One region of the Pueribacillus sp. YX66 genome, then DNA from elsewhere that is predicted to be linked to it. Evidence: a T-box and tRNA genes for the amino acid it is inferred to sense, from the RefSeq annotation. Region 1 holds a T-box; the other holds one or more tRNA genes.
What was found. A T-box is a leader RNA that pairs with one kind of tRNA and senses whether it is charged. The one in region 1 lies ahead of ABU914_RS11220 (valine--tRNA ligase), so its partner is inferred to be a tRNA-Val.
Positions count from the first base shown of each region.

Region 2: it has a tRNA-Val gene. The T-box ahead of ABU914_RS11220 (valine--tRNA ligase) is inferred to sense a tRNA for this amino acid. The anticodon was not compared.

Region 1 is NZ_JBEUEL010000025.1:5,776-10,916, forward strand. Features, by position in the region: gene ABU914_RS11215 (bifunctional folylpolyglutamate synthase/dihydrofolate synthase) at 1-1,146, opposite strand, end outside; gene ABU914_RS11220 (valine--tRNA ligase) at 1,405-4,038, opposite strand; T-box leader at 4,104-4,328, opposite strand; gene ABU914_RS11225 (hypothetical protein) at 4,444-4,653, shown strand; gene spoVID (stage VI sporulation protein D) at 4,654-5,141, opposite strand, start outside.
Region 2 is NZ_JBEUEL010000014.1:11,007-16,147, forward strand. Features, by position in the region: gene ABU914_RS07930 (hypothetical protein) at 56-187, opposite strand; gene ABU914_RS07935 (catalase) at 493-2,553, shown strand; tRNA gene ABU914_RS07940 (tRNA-Val) at 2,885-2,957, opposite strand; gene ABU914_RS07945 (YusW family protein) at 3,422-3,907, shown strand; gene ABU914_RS07950 (hypothetical protein) at 4,007-4,282, shown strand; gene ABU914_RS07955 (FbpB family small basic protein) at 4,320-4,469, opposite strand; gene ABU914_RS07960 (ArsR/SmtB family transcription factor) at 4,652-4,969, shown strand; gene ABU914_RS07965 (heavy metal translocating P-type ATPase) at 4,986-5,141, shown strand, end outside.

The DNA.
Region 1 (5,141 bases):
CGATTCTAACTCATCTGCTGATAATGCTTTTGGATGAGTGAACGATGTCAGTGTTAAACGATCGGCAACTTTTTCCAATCTTTCAATCATTTGTTTCACATTTTTCGTTTCTAACGCTGCAAAAATGACATGAATGTCTTCAGTTTGAAAACGGTTAGCAATCGTTTCCGATAAGCGCGCTACCGCGTGTTCATTATGTGCTCCGTCTAAAAAAATAAGCGGACGTTCACTCACCTGTTCAAATCGCCCTTTTATTGCCACTGTTCTTAAACCGGATTTCACATCGTCCAATTCAACGGTTAATCCGAAAAAGAAGTACAAATAATCAAGTGCCATAAGCGCAAATGAGGCATTTTCAATTTGGTGTTTTCCCTTCATTTGAATAAAGAGTGCCTCTTTCGTTAAAAACGGTGATTGAAAATCAAATTGTTCGCCATCCAGCTTTGAAACTCCATTTTTACTTGTAAATTCATGACCGTAACGATAACATTTTGCTCGTTTCTTTTTCGCTGTTTCCTCAATGATTTCAAGAGCTTCTCCTGTTGCTCCTGTAATAATAGGGACGCCTGATTTAATAATCCCTGCTTTTTCAGATGCAATCGCTTCTATTGTATCGCCTAATATATCGGTATGATCAGAACTTACATTCGTAATAATCGTGAGCATAGGATAAATAACATTCGTTGAGTCCAATCTTCCGCCTAATCCCGCTTCAATGATGACAATATCGGGATATGCGACTTTTGCAAAATATTCAAGTGCCATGACCGTCATTACTTCAAACTCTGTCGCTTGACCATAGTCTGTCGTCGTTTCTAATTCCTCAACGAGTGGGCGAATCTTATTCGCAATTGAGATAAAATCGTCGTCCGATATTGCTTTTCCGTTAACTGCAATGCGGTCCTTCACATCACTCACATGCGGAGAAGTAAATGTTCCAATTTCCTGTTCCGCTTCCATTAACATTTGTGCCAGATATTCAATTGTTGACCCTTTTCCGTTCGTTCCAGCAACGTGAATTGTTTTCAATCTACGCTCAGGATGATTCAATTTTTCAAGCATCCATTCCATGCGTTCAAGTCCCGGTTTGATACCAAATTTCAACAATCCTTGCAACCAATCAAACACTTCTTGAATTGTATTCACCGTAGTTCACTCCTTTTGCAAAACAAAAGGCGAGAAGATCCACCTCACATTTAAGTTCGACTCGCGAACTTGAAAAAACTCACCAGATGGAAATCATACCTCGCCTATTTGTATTTTTTAAAGCACATTAAACTATGAAATCGCTAAAGGTCTGTTCTATTTGCCACGTCTTGAAAAAATTTATTCACTGCGTTCATACGCACGCTAGAATCCTTATTTAATCTCGCTAACTAGCGCTATAGCGATGGAAGTCTCGCTTCACAGTTTGAGTTCAGCCATGCGTTGTTTCACGAGTTGTCGTTTTTCGAGATAATCTTTTTCTTTTGCTCGTTCTTCTTCAACAATTTTTTCTGGTGCTTTGCTCACAAACCCTTCATTTGAGAGCTTTTTCTGAACGCGCTCAACTTCTATTGTTAGCCTGTCGTACTCTTTTTTCAAACGTTCAAGCTCTTCCTCAATGTTGATCAGCTCTTCAAGTGGCAAGTAAATTTCTGCGCCTGTTATGACTTGTGTAACCGATTTTTCTTGTGGTTTTGCGTCGCTTGAAATCGTTAAAGCATTCGTATTACAAAATCTTTCAATATACGCTTCGTTCTTTTTTAAAATTTGTTCGATTCCATCTGACATCGGTTTCACATCCATTGCAATCGGTTTGCTCGGTACCACGTTCATTTCGGCACGGATGTTACGAATCGTACGAATCACTTCTTGAATAAGTTGCATTTCTTCAAGTGATTTAGGAGCATGCCACTTTTCTTGCTTTTCTGGCCATGTTGCAACAGTAATGGAATCGCCTTTGTGCGGCAGATGCTGCCAAATTTCTTCTGTTATAAATGGCATGAATGGGTGCAAGAGACACATCGTCTGTTCGAGTACATAAGCAAGAACAGAACGTGTCGTTTGCTTTGCTTCTTCATCCTCGCCGTAAAGTGTCAGTTTCGCCATTTCAATGTACCAATCACACAGATCATCCCAAATAAAATGATACAATTTGCTTCCAACTTCGCCAAATTCATATTTCTCACTTAACGTTGTAACTGCTTCAATTGTTTCATTTAATCTCGTTAAAATCCATTTATCCGCGAGTTGCATTTCTCCATCTAAAGAAATCTCATCATACGTTAAACCGTCCATGTTCATAAGTGCAAAACGCGATGCGTTCCAAATTTTATTTGCAAAGTTCCAGGCTGCTTCGACTTTTTCCCAGTAAAAGCGAAGGTCATGTCCAGGCGCGCTACCTGTAACGAGGAAATAGCGAAGAGCGTCTGCGCCATATTTGTCGATGACTTCCATTGGATCGACGCCATTGCCTAATGATTTACTCATTTTTCTTCCCTCTGAGTCACGAACGAGTCCATGAATGAGAACGTCTTTAAACGGACGTTCACCTGTAAATTCAATCCCTTGGAAAATCATCCGTGCTACCCAAAAGTAAATAATGTCGTAACCCGTAACGAGTACATCAGTTGGATAATACCGTTTGAAGTCTTCTGCTTCTTCATCAGGCCATCCCATCGTTGAAAATGGCCAAAGCGCAGAACTAAACCACGTATCGAGTACGTCTTCATCTTGTTCCCAATTTTCACTGTCTGCTGGTGCTTCATGCCCGACATAAATTTCGCCTGATTCTTTATGGTACCAAGCCGGAATCCGGTGTCCCCACCAGAGCTGTCTTGAAATACACCAATCCCGAATATTTTCAATCCAACGTAAATACGTTTTTTCAAACCGATCAGGAACAAAATTCACTTTTTTATCCGATTTTTGCAATTCAATCGCTTGTTCAGCGAGAGGTTGCATTTTAACGAACCATTGTGTCGATAAATACGGTTCGACGACGGCACCGCTACGCTCAGAATGTCCGACAGAGTGAACGTGATCTTCAATTTTGAAAAGAACGCCCTGCTCTTGTAAATCTTTAACGATTTGCTTACGGCAATCGAAACGATCTAGCCCTTCGTATGGACCCGCATTTTCATTCATTGTACCATCTTCATTCATGACGAGAATGCGTTCAAGATGATGTCGATTTCCAATTTCAAAGTCATTCGGATCATGAGCTGGTGTGATTTTAACCGCTCCAGAACCGAAGTCCATATCGACGTAATCATCTGCAACAATCTCAATTTCACGATTCACAATCGGCAACATGACTTTTTTTCCAATTAAATGTTTGTAACGTTCGTCATTAGGGTGAACGGCTACTGCAGTATCACCGAGCATTGTTTCGGGACGAGTCGTAGCAACTTCAATATGACCTGAACCGTCTTTTAACGGATACTTCATATGGTAAAATGCACCTTGAATGTCTTTGTAAATGACTTCAATATCTGATAATGCCGTTTTCGTTTCTGGGTCCCAGTTAATGATATATTCGCCACGGTAAATGAGCCCTTTCTCGTATAGGTTAATGAACACTTCCTGCACCGCTTTCGATAACCTTTCATCCAGCGTAAAGCGTTCGCGAGAGTAGTCGAGACCGAGACCGAGCTTTGCCCATTGTTTCCGAATATGATCAGCGTATTCTTCTTTCCATTCCCACGACTTTTCGAGAAACTTCTCACGACCTAAGTCATAACGACTCATTCCTTCTTCACGTAGTTGCGCTTCGACACGTGCTTGTGTTGCAATCCCAGCATGGTCCATACCCGGCAGCCATAGTACATCATAACCTTGCATCCGTTTCATTCTTGTGAGCATATCTTGCAACGTGGTGTCCCACGCATGTCCAAGGTGAAGCTTTCCTGTTACATTCGGTGGTGGAATGACGATTGTATATGGCTTTTTCTTCGGATCAGCTGTTGCCTCAAAATAGCGCCCATCAAGCCAATACGCATACCTATTTTCTTCCGTTTTTTTCGGGTCATACTTTTTCGGCATTTCTGTATTCATCTTTGATTCCTCCAACTATTATCGTTCTGAGCAATGTGTAAAAAAACAAAAAAACTTCCATCCACAAAAAGGACGAAAGTTAATTCCGCGGTACCACCTTTATTCACAACTAAAATAAATTGTGCTTCTCATCAACATATCGGTGTTTAACCGGCTTCTCCTACTTTCATAGTTCAAAGAAGCTGCTCAAGGGTGACTTCTGCGCTGCGTTCCTTAAGAAATCTCTCAGCTACTGATTTCTCTCTCTTATAAGGTGCATTTCACATACTAATCCCTTTCATAGCATATCAAATCATTCAATTTGCTTAAATTTTACCGATTTTGCCATGAATCGTCAAGTCCATATGAACGTATTGTGTTATTTATACATACATTATGAACAACGAACGATGAGGAGGATAAAAAATGAATAGGTTCGGGAAAAAAAAGCAATATTATCGCCGTTTAAAATACCCACCGTGGTTGCTAACAGTTAGAGACACATGTGCTGCTTTCGTACTGCCATTAACGATCTTTCAATTTATACGCACTTTGCTGCTACCGACACCATTTGATGTCATTCTATTATTAATCCTTATCGGACTATCACTTTCATTGTTTCTTGAATGGTTTTAATCATGATTGATTTTCTGATTTCACTGGGATATACAAAATCTGACCTTCTTCAACTTGTTCATCGTGAAGCCGATTTAGTCTTGCGATTTGTGTAGGTTGAAGCTCATATGACTCCGCAATGGAATCAAGCGATTCTCCAGGTTGAATAATGCGCATGCGCAACCGTGAAAATTGCTCTTCTTCACGTGTCAGCATTTTTGTTAAATACAAAGCGTTTTCAGACCGGGTTTTCTGTTTGTTTTCTGTTTTATCTATTTCACCAATGTTAGTTTCTTGAAGCCCTTCAACATCCGACTCAACTTCTTCAACAGTTCGAACTTCTTCTACTTCAACAGGTTGCTCTTCATTTTCAAGCGTTTCAACTATGTCTTCTTCACTTTTATTACGTAACGACTCAAGTGCTTCATTCGGCTCGTTCTCTTCTTCACGACTTTTTAATTCGAATTGAGGACCGCTGTTTTGACGTTCCTCTTCTTCTTCCGTGTGCT
Region 2 (5,141 bases), on a different contig from region 1:
CCTTTCTCAAAGTTTCAGGCAAAGACATCGGTAAGCAAGCTAGCCGGTCTGCAATTTACATAAGTAACATGACCATTAAAACAAGACCGACAATTAGCAAAACGAGAATTCCAATACCAATTGCCATTAAACCGCGAGGATTGGGAGAATCATTTGATGTCTTTTTCTTTTCTTGATTTTCACTCATGCTAACCCTCCGTATTTAAAACGATATTTTCATTTTACCGTATCTAACTATTAAAATCATCCTTCTTTTTTAAAATTTGGAAACTGAACATTTTTTGTAGATTGCAACATTGTGAAACGGAAGATAAGAGGTTAGGGTAGAACGTTCGGCTTGTGAGCTCATCCTTATAAACACGAGCATTATATTATGTAGACGGTATTACTATAAATCTAATGGTGCAAATCGAAAAAAACGTTCTAGGTCTAAAAAATTCCTGTATGTATATATATGTAAATAAATATTAAGCGCAAGGGTGGGGTCATGACGTGGATGATAAGTCATCAAAAAACGAAAAGCGTTTAGTCAATGATGCTAAACAAGAGCAATTAGATCGGTATCGGGTACAAAACAAAGGAAAACCGATGACTACGAAAGAAGGATTAAAAGTCTCAAATGACGAGGAAATTTTAAAAGCTGGTGTACGTGGTCCAGGTTTAATTGAAGACTTCTATTTTTTGGAAAAATTTGGTCACTTTAATCGAGAAGAAATCCCAGAAAGGGTCGTTCATGCAAGAGGTTACAGTGCCCATGGGGAATTTGAATGTTATCAATCGATGAAGCATGTGACAAAAGCTGGTTTTTTACAGGAAGCTGGTAAAAAGACGCCATTGACTGTTCGTTTTTCTACCGTACAAGGCCCTAAAGGTTCCTATGACACAGCGAGAGATTTACGGTGTAAAGGTGTTAAATTTTATACAGAAGAAGGAAATTACGATTTGACTACGATTGCCATGCCTGTTCTCATTGTTCAAGATCCTTTGAAGTTTCCGGATATGATTCACGCATATCAATCGAAGCAAGATGATGATATCCCAACGGCTACTGGGGCCCATGACCGTTTTTGGGATTATGTCGCGAATAATCCAGAATCGCTACATATGGTGACATGGATTATGTCTGATCGCGGTCTCGTAAGAAGTTACCGTATGATGGAGTCCTGGTCAATTAATACGTATTTATTTATTAATGAACAAGGGGTTGCAACCTTTGTTCGATTCGTTTGGAAGCCGGTACTTGGTGTTCATTCCCTACTGCAAGATGAGGCGATTAAAATCGGTGGCCTCGATCCCGACTTTCATAGAAAAGATTTAAGAGAAGCGATTGCAAAGGGGGCTTATCCAGAATATGAATTAGGCGTGCAGCTTATTCCAATGGAGGATGAATTTAAATACGACTTTGATATTCTCGATCCAGCAAAATTTTGGCCTGAAGAGCTTATTCCAGTACAAATCATTGGAAAAATGACGTTAAATCGAAACATTGATAATTACTTTACAGAGTCAGAACAAGTCGCATTTAACCCAGCCAATGTCGTTCCAGGAATCGGTTTTTCTAACGACCCTGTTTTACAAGGAAGGTTATTTGCTTATCGAGATACGCAACACCATCGTCTAGGCAGTGCAAATTATGATGAATTACCAATTAATCGTCCCCTCTGTCCGTTTCATAACAATACACGAAGAGGTGTGATGAGGCAGCGAATTGATGTCGATCAAGTCAACTATCATCGAAATTCATTAGCGAATAATACACCGTATACGACACCTCCAGAAGAAGGGGGATATGCTCATTATCCGAAAAGAGTGGAAGGGCATGTTATCCGAGGTCGAAGTAAGTCGTTTAACGATTTCTTTTCGCAGACGAGAATCTTTTGGAATAGTTTAACACCAGTTGAAAAACAACACACGATAGAAGCATTTAGCTATCAGCTCGGAAAAGTAAGAAGTGAATCTGTACGGCAGCAAAACGTTAACTTATTAGTTAATGTAGACAAAAATTTAGCAAATATTGTTGCTGATAATATTGGTGTTAATCGGCCGACTGGAACACACGTACCCGTATCGACAAAATATCCATCCCTTAGCCAGACTAGCACACCAAAATACGCTTACACACAAAAAGTTGGTGTATTAATAGATGATGGTTTTAACGGTAGAGAAGTTACAAATGTGCTTAACTTTTTACGACAAAGTGGAGTTTTTGTTGTCATCATTAGTTCTACGCTAGGTTCGGTCACAGGTAATGATGGGACAAAATTGAAAGTGGATGAAACGTTCATAACAACAAGTCCTTATCTCGTTGACTCCCTTTATGTCGTCGGAGGACGTTCCAAAAATCAAAACAAATTTAATTCTGATGTTACGTATTATGTACATGTAGCATATAAACATTATAAGCCTATTGGAGTGGCTTCAAGCGGAAAAACTTTTGTTCGCGCATCGGAAAAGAACAATTTAGCTGGCGTTGTTTTCGCGGAAAATAATCAAAACTTCGGAAAAGACTTTATCTCTGCTATTCAACAGCAACGTTTTTGGAATAGGAAATAATGCTGATAAAGAAGGAGCGTCAAAGAAAAGTAAACACTCTTTCAAGTTTATTTTTGTATTGAGTTCTTCATTCCGCACCAATTTAAATTCAGCTCTTTATTGTTCATGTGATTCTCAAAATTTCAATGTCACTTCATATTTTCAAAAAAGATAGCTAAGCGCAACATGTGCGTCAATTAACTTCACTATCATTTACTAAACTGAAGTAAGCTTAAAGTATCTATGTCCCTTCGAGAGCTGGAGGAAAGTTAAAGATAGATTTCTACATTTCTCAAATTTTTTTAAAAGATAAATAAAATAACCACTTCATTTTTATGAAGTGGTTGATTTATGACCCGTACTGGGCTCGAACCAGTGACCTCTACCCTGTCAAGGTAGCGCTCTCCCAACTGAGCTAACGGGTCATTTTGCTGACAGATATAAATATATTAAATTAATGAGGACTTGTCAATGGATTATTTTTACATTTTAACAATTTTGTATGTTATTATTAAAAAGCTTTCGCGATACCGAATCACTATCATGTTTTCATTAAGAGTTTAAAAATTACGCTCATAGGAAATAGTGAAGACGATACGAAAAAGGTAACGTCAAAAGATTTATGAAAACTCTCCGAAAATTGAAGGCTTGACATTGAGCCTCCACGAGCATGACTCTTTACGTAAAGACGCAGCAATCCTGTTGCGTAAGGCTTTATAGCCTATCATTCTCGTCACTCAATGTAAAGCCTCAGCGGGAAAATGATGTTAAGCTCCTCTCATAAAGGAGGGAGAACACTTTTTGCCCTTAAGTTCATTAATACCAAGGGCTTTACAGTTTTTCATTAAAAAACTTTTGACAATACAACGAAAAAAGAGGGAGTGTAAGAATGAATAAATTTTTCAGTATCGTTTTCATGCTTGGATTTGCCCTTGTCGCATGTGCACAGGACAATACAGCGCCAGACAACCCGACGATTAATGAAGAGCCTAGGATAGACAACACGAATGATTCAAATGAAGAGAACAATGAGATAACCGAAAAAATCGATGAGCTTCCTTTTAACAAGTTTGAGCTTGATGTTGACTATGATGACAAATTTGATGTTGAAGTGGAACTTGAACGAAATCCTAGCGGAAACATTGATGTTGAATACCGTGATGAACGTAAAGGTGTTGATGAAAGAGGAGGAGAAGCGTTTCATTTACTATATGAGAAGTTAAAAAATCTAGACATCGATCAAAACTTAACTGATGACGAAGTGATTGCTAACGTCCTACAAACGTTTGAGTTAAATAGAGATTATACAGAACTTGACTTAGTCATCGTTTTTAATGATGGAACAAGAAGAGAGTATATTGACGAAAAAAAATAAACAATGACGTAAATTTCACATTTATAAAGACCTTTTGTGCGGAAAATATAGTAAAATGCCATATAAAGAAAACAATATAATAAAGAGTGAGGAGTTCATATGGCAAAACGTATATTTCTTGCACTATTACTAATGTTTATTTTTCCGATACAACAAATCGAAGCGAAATATGAATTAAAAGTAGCTGAAAACGAATCCATAAATGTTAACACGACTATGGTGGTAGTTGCAGATGATATTGAAGGGAAAGTTCCTGCAAAAGAAGCCCACGAAAATTCAGAGAAGTGGGTAAACATCTTTTTAATCGTTATTTTTATACTTGCTGCAGTTGGCTTAACAGCAATCGGAATTGTTATCTTTAAAAGCAAAAAATAAAACCTGATTCTTAGCGAAGAATCAGGTTTTATTATACTTATGAGCCTGTTTTAGTATATTTAGCACGTCTAGCGTACTTTTCATCAAGTCTTTTTTCAATCGCTTCCATTTCTTTATCATTTCTCATTAGTTCTTTTTTATTTTCGTTTACAAGATCTTTAAATGTTAACATTTTTACTCTTCTCATGTTAACTCTCACACTCCTAAGCTTATTTTGTAGAGCGACTTATTATCTATCTTTATTATATCCCGAATCGTGGATATTTAATCACATAATTATTAAAATTGTTTGAACTTTATAATGTTTTCGATATTGGTTGCATGTTTTTTCATATGAACATATACTCATATAGAGGAGATGAATTTTACATGAAAGATGAGATTGATAATCGACAAAATGAGCTAGATGAAGAAACGTTATATTTAGTTTCGCAAACATTTAAGGCACTATCTGATCCGACAAGAATACGTATTCTTGTTTTACTTTCACAAAAAGAATGCTCGGTTAATGAAATTGCACATACACTTTCACTTTCTCAATCATCAGTTTCACATCAACTTCGTCTATTAAAAAACTTACGTCTTGTTAAATTTAGAAGAGAGGGGACATCCTTATACTATTCCCCTGATGATGAACACGTAATGTCTATTTTGAAACAGACGATTCATCACGTTTTACATGATTAAAGGGAGAGGGAATGACATGAAGGAATATAAAGTAAAAGGCCTATCGTGTCCAAACTGTACGCTAGAAATGGAATCAAAAATAAAAGAGCTCGATCATGCCGGTAATTCTCAATTGAGTTATACGAAAGGAAAGCTTATTATTCATGAGAATGTAAATTTAACAAAAGTCCAA